DNA from 3 places in the Pseudocitrobacter sp. CD920760 genome. Region 3 is predicted to be linked to each of the others. Evidence: predicted binding sites of a transcription regulator. Region 3 holds the regulator's gene; each other region holds the start of a gene.
The links. The regulator Fur, encoded in region 3, represses iron uptake genes when iron is present. The targets are predictions, from matches to a motif close to ATAATAATGAGAACNACTATCAA.

Region 1 (4,213 bases), 1.4 Mb from region 3:
GGTCGATCCGTTATTGCTGGAGAAAGAACTGCCGGGCAAACGCGCCAGCCTGCGTTCATTGATTGAGCGTACCCGCAACAGCTGGCACGCGCGTAAGGGAGAATACGATTTCTCCCACGAAGTGAAAGAGGCGATGTCGGGCTGTCTGGCCTGTAAAGCCTGTTCCACCCAATGCCCAATCAAAATTGATGTGCCGGATTTCCGCGCGCGTTTCTTACAGCTTTATCACACGCGTTATCTGCGTCCGGTACGCGATCATCTGGTGGCGACGGTTGAAAGTTATGCGCCGCTGATGGCGCGCGCGCCGAAAACCTTTAACTTCTTTATGAATCAACCGCTGGTACGCAAGCTGTCGGAAAAACACATTGGCATGATTGATTTGCCGATGCTTTCCGCGCCATCGTTACAAAAGCAGATGATCTCTCACCGTTCCGCCAATATGACGCTGGAACAGCTGGAAGCGCTAACACCCGAACAAAAAGCGATGACCGTGCTGGTGGTGCAGGATCCTTTCACCAGCTACTACGATGCGCAGGTGGTGGCCGACTTCATTCGTCTGATCGATAAGCTGGGCCTTCAACCTGTGCTGCTGCCGTTCTCACCCAATGGTAAAGCGCAGCATATTAAAGGTTTCGTCACCCGCTTTACCAAAACCGCACGTAAAACGGCGGAGTACCTGAATCGTGTGGCGGAATTGGGCATTCCTATGGTGGGCGTCGATCCGGCGCTGGTGCTGTGTTACCGCGATGAATACAAGCAAGTGTTGGGCGATAAACGCGGCGACTTCAACGTCATGCTGGTCCATGAATGGCTGCCTCAGGCACTGGACGGTATCGATAGCCACGAATCCGGCGGCGAGCCCTGGTATTTGTTTGGGCACTGTACCGAGGTTACCGCACTGCCTTCCGCGCCAAAACAGTGGGCCACCATTTTTGCCCGGTTTGGCGCGAAGCTGGAAAACGTCAACGTCGGCTGCTGCGGGATGGCGGGAACCTATGGCCACGAAAAGAAAAACCACCAAAACTCGCTGGGGATTTATGCGCTATCATGGCAGCAGGCCATGCAACGCCTGCCGCGTAATCGCTGCCTGGCAACCGGATACTCATGTCGTAGTCAGGTGAAGCGCGTGGAAGGTAATGGCGTGCGCCATCCGTTACAGGCACTTCTGGAGATTATTGGATGATTTGGAGACGACAGACGACCCTCGATGCCCTGAATGCGATGAACGAAGGGACGATGATGGCGCTGCTGGATATTCGCTATGTTGCGTTAACCAATGATGCGCTGGAGGCGACGATGCCCGTTGATCATCGCACGCATCAGCCATTCGGTCTGTTACACGGTGGAGCGTCCGTTGTTCTCGCCGAGACACTGGGCTCAATGGCGGGCTATCTCTGTACCGAGGGCGATCAAAAAGTTGTCGGGCTGGAAATCAATGCCAACCATATCCGCTCGGTGCGTAGCGGCCGGGTTCGCGGCGTCTGTAAAGCGATCCACACCGGGCGTCGCAGCCAGGTGTGGCAAATCGAAATCTTCGATGAGGAAGGGCGCTTGTGTTGCACATCGCGCCTGACCACCGCCGTGGTGTAAAACAGATGCAAAAGGCCCAAATTCCTGGGCCTTTTGTTTATTTCGCCGTATCGTCTTTAATCGTTTCGCTCGCGCCGTTCTTCTGAACGGAGGCAATACCTTTCTTCGCCGCGTCCTTGCTCGAGTACATCTCACTGGTGGCGATGGTTTCGTGATTATCGGCCTTCAGTAAAAAATACCACGGCTGCGCAACGGCTTTTTCTGACTTCTTAAGCACATAATAACCCATGATTTCTCCCGATAGTTTTGAAGGGGTCATCAATGATTTAGGTCAGATTTGGCGATCCGGCAAGTTAGCGTACCGAGGATGTGAGCTGAAAGGCGCAGAGAGGCCGAAAAGCTATCAAATAAATAGGCATTAGCGATGCATGTTTTATTCATCAACCACTTCCAGTAATTACCTCTTCTTAATCTATTATTTTTCAAAGTGTTGTAAAAAATCATCTATCCCGGTTGCCCGCAGAATCAGGGTCTATGCTTATAAAAAGCCGCTGTAAAACAGGTCCGAAGGTAATACCCCTGTTGCAGATGGGTTGAAGTGATAATCATTATCACTAACATAGTGTTATGCCTTCGATGGCTTAACCGATGAGGTAGACCAATGGAAGTAGATTCTGGAACGTTTGATCCGAATGATTTTGCCTGGCGTGGCCTGACGTTAACGCCCGCGGCAGCAACACAAATTCGCAATCTGGTCAGCAAACAACCAGGTATGCAGGGCGTGCGCCTCGGCGTGAAGCAGACCGGCTGTGCCGGGTTTGGCTATGTGCTGGATACGGTAACCGAGCCCCATGCCGATGATCTGTTATTTGAGTCTGACGGCGCAAAACTGTGGGTGCCTCTTTCGGCGATGCCGTTTATCGACGGCACCGAAGTGGATTACGTGCGCGAAGGATTAAATCAGATATTTAAATTTCATAACCCGAAAGCGCAGAACGAATGCGGCTGCGGCGAAAGTTTTGGGGTATAGGCGGTACGATTATGACGCGCAATACTGAAGCAACTGACGATGTCAAAACCTGGACCGGCGGCCCGCTGAATTACAAAGAGGGCTTCTTCACCCAGTTAAAGACCGATGAACTGGCAAAAGGGATCAACGAAGAGGTGGTCCGTGCCATTTCGGCAAAACGCAACGAGCCCGAATGGATGCTCGAGTTTCGCCTGAATGCCTTCCACGCCTGGGAGCAGATGAAAGAGCCGCACTGGTTGAAAGCGAACTATGCTTCGCTCAATTACCAGGATTACAGCTACTACTCTGCGCCGTCCTGCGGTAACTGCGATGAAACCTGTGCCTCTGAGCCTGGCGCGGTGCAACAGACAGGCGCCAATACCTTCCTCACCGATGAAGTCGAAGCGGCGTTTAATCAGCTCGGCGTACCGGTGCGCGAAGGCAAAGAAGTGGCCGTCGATGCGATATTCGATTCGGTTTCTGTGGCCACCACCTATCGGGAAAAACTCTCTGAGCAGGGCATTATTTTCTGTTCGTTCGGCGAAGCAATCCACGATCATCCGGAACTGGTGAAACAGTATCTGGGCACGGTGGTGCCGTCGAACGATAACTTTTTTGCCGCGCTGAACGCGGCAGTGGCGTCAGATGGAACCTTCATCTACATCCCGAAAGGTGTGCGCTGCCCGATGGAGCTGTCGACCTATTTTCGAATTAACGCCGAAAAAACCGGTCAGTTTGAACGCACGATCCTGATTGCCGATGAAGGCAGCTATGTGAGCTACATCGAAGGGTGTTCCGCCCCGGTGCGTGAAAGTTATCAGCTGCACGCGGCGGTGGTGGAAGTCATCATCCACAAAGATGCGGAAGTGAAATACTCCACGGTACAAAACTGGTTCCCCGGCGATAACAACACCGGCGGGATCCTGAACTTTGTCACCAAGCGCGCCCTGTGCGAAGGCGAAAACAGCAAAATGTCGTGGACCCAGTCGGAAACGGGTTCCGCCATCACCTGGAAATACCCGAGCTGCATACTGCGCGGTGATAACTCGATTGGCGAGTTCTTCTCGGTGGCGCTGACCAGCGGGCATCAGCAGGCCGATACCGGCACCAAAATGATCCACATCGGCAAAAACACCAAATCGACGATCATCTCGAAAGGGATCTCCGCCGGACACAGCCAGAACAGTTATCGCGGGCTGGTGAAAATCATGCCGACCGCGACCAATGCGCGTAATTTCACCCAGTGTGACTCGATGCTGATTGGCCCGGACTGCGGCGCGCACACCTTCCCGTATGTCGAATGCCGCAACAACAGCGCACAGCTGGAACATGAAGCCACCACCTCGCGTATCGGCGAAGACCAGCTGTTCTACTGTCTGCAACGTGGGATCAGCGAAGACGATGCGATCTCAATGATCGTCAATGGCTTCTGTAAGGACGTCTTCTCCGAGCTGCCGCTGGAGTTTGCCGTGGAAGCGCAAAAACTGCTGGCGATAAGCCTCGAACACAGCGTCGGATAAGGATTAAGGGATCTCTATGTTAAGTATTAAAGATTTACAGGTTGCCGTTGAAGAGAAAGAAATCCTGCGCGGCTTGAGCCTTGATGTAAAACCAGGGGAAGTGCACGCCATCATGGGGCCGAACGGCTCCGGGAAAAGTACGCTTTCCGCCACG
Region 2 (4,213 bases), 2.4 Mb from region 3:
GCATCATTGATGCCGTCGCCGCGCGGATGTTTTCCCCGCCCTGCCTTGCGACATCGCATGCCTGTAAAACACGCTTGCGCGCCTCGCCGGCTTGTTCACTGGTCAGGGATGCTGCGCTTGCCAGTTGTTCCATCGCGCTGGCGGCGATAGCGAGAGAAGTGGCCTGGCTGTCGGTGCGCTCTGATAGCGCGGTATTGCGCTGCAAAATCGTTTGCGAGGCATCCAGCAACTGACCGACATTGCCACTCACCTGCTCCAGTGTGTTACGCATCGCGCCAAGCGTTCGGCTAAACGTACGGGCGAACGGCGAATGGCTGTTGTTTGATTCTCGCGCCAGGGTCAGGCTTCCGGGTTCACAATTAATGACCGCCGCCAGTTTCGCCACCTCACTTGCAGATATCGCATCCTGTTCCATACGCACCGCCAGTACGACCAGGAATAGGGTTTGCGCCACCACAAACGCGCCATGCATCATCACCATATGCAGTCCGGTATGCATAAAAATAACGATGTGATAAAGGTTATAGGCCTGCAAATAGTTAAAGACTAAATGGTGCACCGCAATGACCGCCGCGCCCATCACTAACGGACGCCAGTCACGCCAGGCCAGCAACGCGGATAAAAGCACAAAAACAGAGAAGTGATATTCCGTTTCGCCCTCGCCAAGCTGAATAAGCAATGCGGAAAAGGCCATCAGGATAAACGCAAAAACCAACCGTGACATTAAGCGCCCGCGAAAAAATGCGGTGACAAGCGTGGCCAGAATCGCTAAAGGCGTTGCGAAAAATAGCGCCACCAGCGCATTCCCGACTATCCAGCCCACAACCAGCGAGATAGCCCAAAGCAGCCACACCAGCGCCAACATCTGGTCATCGGCCCGTTGGCGAAGAGTAGAAACAGAGATGCTTTCACGCAGCGATCCGCGAGCATTTGTTTTGTTTGATTTATCCATATTGTTCCGCACTATGCAGGTAATGTTATTAGTATTTTTAGCGCCATAAATAAGCGTAGAGAGTTTATTAATCATTACCAGCGGAGGGAAAGAATATATTCTTTACACGCGTTTTTATTACTACTTAATAAAGAATTAAATTTAATTTAAAGCAGAGATAAATAATTGTGTTGTGGGGACGTATTTATTAGGAGAGAAGACTTAGGGGAAATGTGCGGTGTTTACCCCCTAATCCAACCCTCTCCCTCAAGGGAGAGGGAACCGACAGAGCCAGGGTTTAAGTGAGTGCGGTTTTCACCCTCTCCCTGAGGGAGAGGGCCGGGGTGAGGGGCTTTACTTCACCCCCGCGTGTTCTTCCCCTACCAGACCAATCTTCAGATAACCGGCCTGATGCAGAGTGTCCATCACCTTCATCATCGTTTCATAGTCGACGGTTTTATCGGCACGGAAGAAGATAGTGGTATCTTTCTTCCCTTCCGTCAGCGTGTTCAACGCGTTTACCATGTTCTCATCGGTAATGGGGTCATTACCCAGGAACATCGACTTATCTGCTTTCACCGACAGGTAGACCGGTTTTTCCGGGCGCGGCTGCGGTTGGCTGGAAGACGCCGGCAGATTGACCTTCACATCCACCGTCGCCAGTGGCGCGGCAACCATGAAGATGATCAGCAGAACCAACATAACGTCGATAAACGGCGTCACGTTGATTTCATGCATTTCGCCGTTATCGTCCAGATTTTCATTAAGACGCATTGCCATGGGGCATCAACCTACTCGTAATTTCTGTGCGGAACGTACCGGCTGGGTCACGCCGCTGGCGTGGAGGTCCAGGTCGCGGCTTTGCAGCAGCAGAACCTGCGCAGCAACATCGCTGAGGTTTGCTTTATAGCTGCCAATCAGACGGGCGAAGACGTTATAGATAACCACCGCCGGAATCGCGGCAAACAGACCAATTGCGGTCGCCAGCAGCGCTTCTGCGATCCCCGGCGCAACAACGGCCAGGTTGGTGGTTTGCGTCTGCGCAATACCGATGAAGCTGTTCATGATACCCCAAACGGTACCGAACAGACCGACAAACGGAGAAATGGCGCCGATAGTCGCGAGATAGCCGGTCCCGCGACTCATATTACGACTCACGAAGGCAACACGACGTTCCAGGCGGAAGCCAGTACGCTCTTTAATCCCTTCATTGTCTTCTGAACCCGCAGAAAGCTCGCGCTCGTCCTGCGCTTCATGAATCAGTTGCGTGCTTAGGCTTTTCCCGTGGAAGGCGGCGGCGATTTCGTGCGCCTGATCGATAGAGCGGGCTTCCGCTAACAGCTGCTGCTCGCGTTTGAGGCGACGCTTCTGGGAGAACAACTCTGCGCTCTTACTAAAGAAGATGGCCCAGGTGACTACGGATGCCAGAATCAGGCCAATCATAACCACTTTAACAACGATGTCGGCATGATGATACATACCCCAAACGGAGAGATCCGTCTGCATCAAATTATTACCCACTCTGTATCTCCAGGACATAAATCACAAAATCTGAGCACAATAATATCAAAACGACGTCGAATTGATAGTAGTTCTCATTAGTATTTACATAGTGACTCAAATCATACTTATTTTCCTTGCGCTTACGCAGTAAAAAAGTCACCACCGCGATTTTTGAGAAATTTTCTGCTTTATGTCGCGCGAGCGGGTACATCCTGCAACAATCGTGATAGTTTAGACGTCCAGACGTATAAAAATAGGCAGGAGAGACATGGCAGATAAGCACCTGGATACCGCGCTGGTCAACGCCGGGCGGAGTAAAAAGTACACGCAGGGTTCGGTAAACAGCGTCATTCAGCGCGCCTCTTCGCTGGTGTTCGACACCGTTGAGGCGAAGAAACATGCCACCCGCAATCGCGCGAAAGGCGAACTCTTCTACGGGCGTCGCGGTACGCTCACCCACTTCTCTTTACAGGAAGCGATGTGTGAGCTGGAAGGCGGCGCGGGCTGCGCCCTCTTCCCTTGCGGCGCAGCGGCGGTCGCCAATACGATTCTGGCCTTTGTTGAACAGGGCGATCATGTGTTGATGACCAATACCGCCTATGAGCCGAGCCAGGATTTCTGCACCAAAATACTCGGTAAACTCGGCGTCACCACCGGCTGGTTCGACCCGCTGATCGGCAGCGACATCGTGCGCCTGATTCAGCCCAATACCAAAGTGGTGTTCCTGGAATCCCCGGGTTCAATCACCATGGAAGTTCACGATGTTCCGGCGATTGTTGCCGCCGTGCGCAGCGTTGCGCCGGATGCAATCATTATGATCGACAACACCTGGGCGGCAGGCGTGCTGTTTAAAGCGCTCGATTTCGGCATTGATATCTCGATTCAGGCTGGCACGAAGTACCTGATTGGCCACTCTGACGCGATGGTCGGTACCGCGGTATCCAACGAACGCTGCTGGGCGCAACTGCGCGAAAATGCGTATCTGATGGGCCAGATGCTGGATGCGGACACCGCCTACATGACCAGTCGAGGCCTGCGCACACTTGGCGTTCGCCTGCGTCAGCATCATGAAAGCAGCCTGAAAATTGCCGAATGGCTGGAACAGCATCCGCAGGTTGCCCGCGTGAATCATCCGGCGCTGCCGGGCAGTAAAGGTCACGAATACTGGAAACGAGATTTTACAGGCAGCAGCGGCTTGTTCTCCTTCGTGCTGAAAAAGCGCTTAACCGATGCTGAGCTTGCGACTTACCTCGACAACTTCTCCCTGTTCAGCATGGCCTACTCGTGGGGCGGTTTTGAGTCGCTGATTCTGCCTAACCAGCCAGAACAGCTGGCGGAGATTCGCCCCGGCGGCGAAGTGGACTTTACCGGCACCCTTATTCGCTTACATATTGGTTTAGAAAACATTGACGATCTTATCGCTGATTTAGCAGCAGGCTTCGCGCGTATTGTGTAAAATAGCCTCAGGCCCGGCGGCGTTTCGCCTCGGGCTGTCTGGTTAGCAATGTTCCTGAAGATACGCGCCGCGCAAAGCCTCGCGTATTTTCATGATTTTGAGAACAGTCTCTCTGCCGAATGGCCAGAACATCCCGGCGTAAACGCATAGTGCTCAGGTTGTTCTTATTCCTGAACAGCTGCGCGTGCGTTGTTGCGCGAGGGATCAAAGAGTTTCGGGCAATTCGGGAGTACAATAAGCGAAAATGCTGTTCCACAGGAAAGTCCATGGTCGTCATTCAAGATATTGTCGCCGCGCTCTGGCAGCATGACTTTGCCGCGCTG
Region 3 (4,213 bases):
TTAGCGCCGCACTGGAGCTTTATGCCAGGCACCTATCAGGGTGCAGAAGCGGGCGCGAACTTTGATTACGGCGATGCTGGCGCGCTGAGCTTCTCCTACATGTGGACCAATGAATATAAGGCCCCATGGCATATCGAAATGGATAATTTCTACCAGAACGATAAGCGCACGAAAGTCGATTATCTGCACTCCATCGGTATGAAATATGACTTCAAAAATGACCTGGTACTGGAAGCGGCATTTGGTCAGGCGGAAGGCTATGTCGATCAGTACTTTGCCAAAGCCAGCTACAAATTTGATATCGCCGGTAGCCCGCTGTCTACCAGCTATCAGTTCTACGGTACCCGCGATAAAGTGGATGACCGCACCGTAAACGATATTTATGACGGCACCGCGTGGTTGCAGGCGCTGACCTTCGGTTACAAAGTGGGGCAGGTTGACCTGCGTCTGGAAGGGACCTGGGTTAAGGCTGAAGGCCAGCAGGGCTACTTCCTGCAGCGTATGACGCCAACCTACGCCTCCTCTAACGGTCGCCTCGATGTGTGGTGGGATAACCGTTCTGACTTCAACGCCAACGGCGAAAAAGCGGTGTTCTTCGGTGCGATGTATGACCTGAAGAACTGGAACCTGCCGGGCTGGGCTGTAGGTGCATCATACGTCTACGCCTGGGATGCCAAACCGTCTACCTGGCAGATCAACCCGGACGCGTACTACGACAAAAACAAAACTATCGAAGAGTCTTCTTACAGCTTCGATGTGGCATACACCGTACAGGAAGGCCGCGCGAAAGGTACTCTGTTAAAACTGCACTTCACCCAGTACGACAACCACTCGGATATCCCGAGCTGGAGCGGTGGTTACGGCAACATCTTCCAGGATGAACGTGACGTGAAATTTATGGTTATCGCACCGTTCACCATCTTCTGATAAGTATTCAGGCGGGCCGCAGAGCCCGCCGTGTCGTATAAGGCTAATAACATGAAAAAAACAGTGATGATTGCTGCGCTGGTCGCGGCGCTGGCGGGCTGCGCTCAGTCTGAAGCACCAAAAGAAGATACGCGTTTAAAAGATGCCTATAGCGCCTGTATCAACACCGCAGAAGGCTCGCCGGAAAAAATCGAAGCCTGCCAGCAGGTGCTGAACGTGCTGAAGCAGGAGAAGGCGCACCAGCAGTTTGCCAATCAGGAGACCGTGCGGGTAAGCGATTATCAGGCGTGCATTCTGGCGAGAAAAACCGGTAACGATCAGGCCGTGAAGAAAGATTGCGGGTTAATCTGGCAGGAAATTCGCAGTAATAACACGACAAAGTAAGACAATAAGGCCTGCACAGAGCCGGGGACCTAAAGCGTCTCCGGCTTTTTTTGTCTTTACAGAGGCAATAAAAAAGCCAACCCGAAGGTTGGCTTTTCAGAATCTCGAAGAAATTACTTCTCTACGCCATCGTGCGCGTGTTCATCTTCGCGGCAGTCGCCCTCAGCACAGTGACCATACAGGTACAGGCTGTGGTTGGTTAAGCGGATACCGTGTTTCGCGGCAATTTCACGCTGACGAGCTTCGATGGAATCATCGCTGAATTCGATAACCTTGCCGCAGTCGAGGCAGATCAGGTGATCGTGATGGTGTTGTTGAGTCAGTTCGAAAACGGACTTGCCACCTTCAAAATTATGGCGCGTGACAATGCCCGCGTCATCAAACTGGTTCAGAACGCGGTAGACGGTCGCCAGACCAATCTCTTCACCCATGTCGATCAGGCGTTTGTATAAGTCTTCCGCGCTGACATGGTGATTGTCTGGTTCCTGAAGCACTTCCAGGATCTTTAACCGGGGAAGTGTGACTTTCAGGCCAGCCTTCTTTAATGCGGTATTGTTGTCAGTCATGCGGAATCTGTCCTGTTGCTAAACGATTGACTTCCAAACGCGGAAGTATCACAGAGAGTGCACCGAGTGTAATGCGTCTCATTATAGAATGACGCCTTCTAAATGAAAACAGCAAGACCTGGGCGAATAAAGATTTCGAAAACGAGGCTTGACCAGCAAACTCGCTAAATTCAGAAGATATTGTACAGATTTACGCTCAAAAGTTAAAAAATTGTAGCTATTATTTTGATTGCTTCTACCTATTAATGCGGCGTGATTTGAAAAGTCACGCCGCATCAAGAATCAGGCGTTTTTGATCTCTTCCAGATGCAGCTCTTCAGAAATCTGTTTTACCCATTTTTCTACACGTTCAGCGGTCAGTTCCGGCTGACGATCTTCATCAATAGCCAGACCTACGAAGTGGTCGTCATCGGCCAGGCCTTTAGAGGCTTCGAAGTGGTAACCCGCTGTTGGCCAGTGGCCGACGATGGTCGCACCGCGCGGTTCGATGATGTCGCGGATAGTGCCCAGCGCATCACAGAAGTATTCCGCATAGTCTTCCTGGTCGCCGCAGCCGAACAGTGCAACCAGTTTGCCATTGAAATCAACTTCTTCCAGCGTCGGGAAGAAATCGTCCCAGTCGCACTGGGCTTCACCGTAGTACCAGGTAGGGATACCCAGCAGCAGAATGTCGAATGCAGCCAGGTCTTCTTTGCTGCTCTTGGCAATGTCATGCACGTCGGCAACGTCTTTACCAAGCTGTTTCTGAATCATTTTTGCAATATTTTCGGTATTGCCGGTGTCGCTACCAAAGAAAATGCCAACGATTGCCATGAGTTAAATAACCTCTTGAAACTTAATGATATGGTGGTGGCGTATTGCCCACAGATAAGGGCAATCATAGCAGAACAGAGAAGGGTGCGGAATCAGCAATCGTACCGGACTGCACACTCTGCTACATGAAAGCGGGATTTTATGAAATTTTCAGAGCTTTTCCTGCGCGCGAAGCAGGGCTAACTGGCTCATCAGAATCTCTTCGATAAGCTCACTGCGACTCATATCGCGCGCGGTTGCCAGTTCGTTCAGGGCATCTACCGCATCGTTATTGAGTTTCAGCTCGACGCGCTTCAAACCGCGAACTTTATCGCGTTTTAATTGATTACGCTTATTGATGCGCAGCTGTTCGTCACGCGAAAGCGGATTGGTTTTGGGTCTTCCCGGCCGACGCTCATTTGCGAACAAATCAATTGTCGTTCGGTCCGTTTGTTCTTTTGCCATGATTCAGAGTGACTTCGGGGAAACAAGCTACCGGGAAACGCCCGGTGCAGACAGCGCGCAATCATACATCAGTGCAACCGACACGCCAACGACCACGGCCATAATGGCGCGCGGTCGTTGAGTTTTTAATCAGTCTGCTAAATATCGGCGGATGGCGCGCAGCACCGCGTCCGGTTTTTCCGCATGCACCCAGTGGCCAGCGCCTGCAATGACGTGCGCACGCGCCTGTGGGAATTGCGAGAGCAGGTCGTTACGGTAAGTTTCGGTAACATAAGGCGAATTTCCGCCGGGGATAAACAGTGCCGGATGATCCCACGCCGGAATCGTCTCCCAGCCGACGATGTGCGGGTACTGATCCCACAGCACCGGTACGTTAAAGCGCCACTCGCCGTCAACAAACGACTTCAGCAGAAACTGAATCACACCTTCTTCGGCTAAAAATTCGCGCATCACGGTTGCGGCCTGCTGGCGTGAGGAGACACCTGCGTTGGTGACTGCGTTAATCGCCGCAAAAATCTCATCGTGGCGACGCACATGATAATCCACCGGCGCGATATCAATAGCGACCAGATTATCGATGCGTTCCGGGGCTAGCGCGGTCAGGGCCATCACCGCTTTGCCGCCCATCGAGTGACCAATCACCGTGGCTTTCTCGATGTTGTGGGCGTCGAGGGTATCCAGCAGATCCTGGGCCATCGCCGGGTAGTTCATCTCATCCGCTCGCGGAGAAAGACCGTGATTACGCATATCCACTTGCAGGATATCGTGGTCGGTCACCAGGTCGCGCGCCAGTACGCCAAGGTTGTCCAGGCTGCCGAAAAGGCCGTGAACGAGCAGAATGGGGGAATTATTGTGCAGGTTTTGTGCAGATTGCGCTCGGGTATTCAATTTCATAGCAAAGTTCTTTTTTTCGCTCTGTCGGGTTAGGGTATTATGTTGGACATTCTCACGTTCAGGGGCAAGATACGATTTTTATCCCATTTTTGCCGCTATCCTGGTATGACGCTATCCGCTGTTGGGTTTTGAACATATAATCCCAGCAACTTGTATTCAGAAAAAATAATTGCACTGGATTAAGA

Region 1: the regulator Fur is predicted to act here: its motif matches at 2,129-2,151, upstream of sufA (Fe-S cluster assembly scaffold SufA).
Region 2: the regulator Fur is predicted to act here: its motif matches at 2,514-2,536, upstream of exbB (tol-pal system-associated acyl-CoA thioesterase).

Annotation. Positions count from the first base shown of each region.
Region 1 covers NZ_CM173490.1:2,954,026-2,958,238, reverse strand. Annotated here, with positions in the region: gene ydiJ (D-2-hydroxyglutarate dehydrogenase YdiJ) at 1-1,183, shown strand, start outside; gene menI (1,4-dihydroxy-2-naphthoyl-CoA hydrolase) at 1,180-1,590, shown strand; gene AC1MKH_RS13865 (YegP family protein) at 1,628-1,819, opposite strand; gene sufA (Fe-S cluster assembly scaffold SufA) at 2,192-2,560, shown strand; gene sufB (Fe-S cluster assembly protein SufB) at 2,572-4,059, shown strand; gene sufC (Fe-S cluster assembly ATPase SufC) at 4,076-4,213, shown strand, end outside.
Region 2 covers NZ_CM173490.1:4,446,186-4,450,398, forward strand. Annotated here, with positions in the region: gene AC1MKH_RS20825 (methyl-accepting chemotaxis protein) at 1-952, opposite strand, end outside; gene exbD (TonB system transport protein ExbD) at 1,286-1,711, opposite strand; gene exbB (tol-pal system-associated acyl-CoA thioesterase) at 1,718-2,452, opposite strand; gene metC (cystathionine beta-lyase) at 2,703-3,890, shown strand; gene yghB (DedA family general envelope maintenance protein YghB) at 4,157-4,213, shown strand, end outside.
Region 3 covers NZ_CM173490.1:1,555,242-1,559,454, forward strand. Annotated here, with positions in the region: gene chiP (chitoporin ChiP) at 1-927, shown strand, start outside; gene chiQ (ChiQ/YbfN family lipoprotein) at 979-1,311, shown strand; gene fur (ferric iron uptake transcriptional regulator) at 1,425-1,877, opposite strand; gene fldA (flavodoxin FldA) at 2,160-2,690, opposite strand; gene ybfE (LexA regulated protein) at 2,841-3,134, opposite strand; gene ybfF (esterase) at 3,264-4,028, opposite strand; gene seqA (replication initiation negative regulator SeqA) at 4,213-4,213, shown strand, end outside.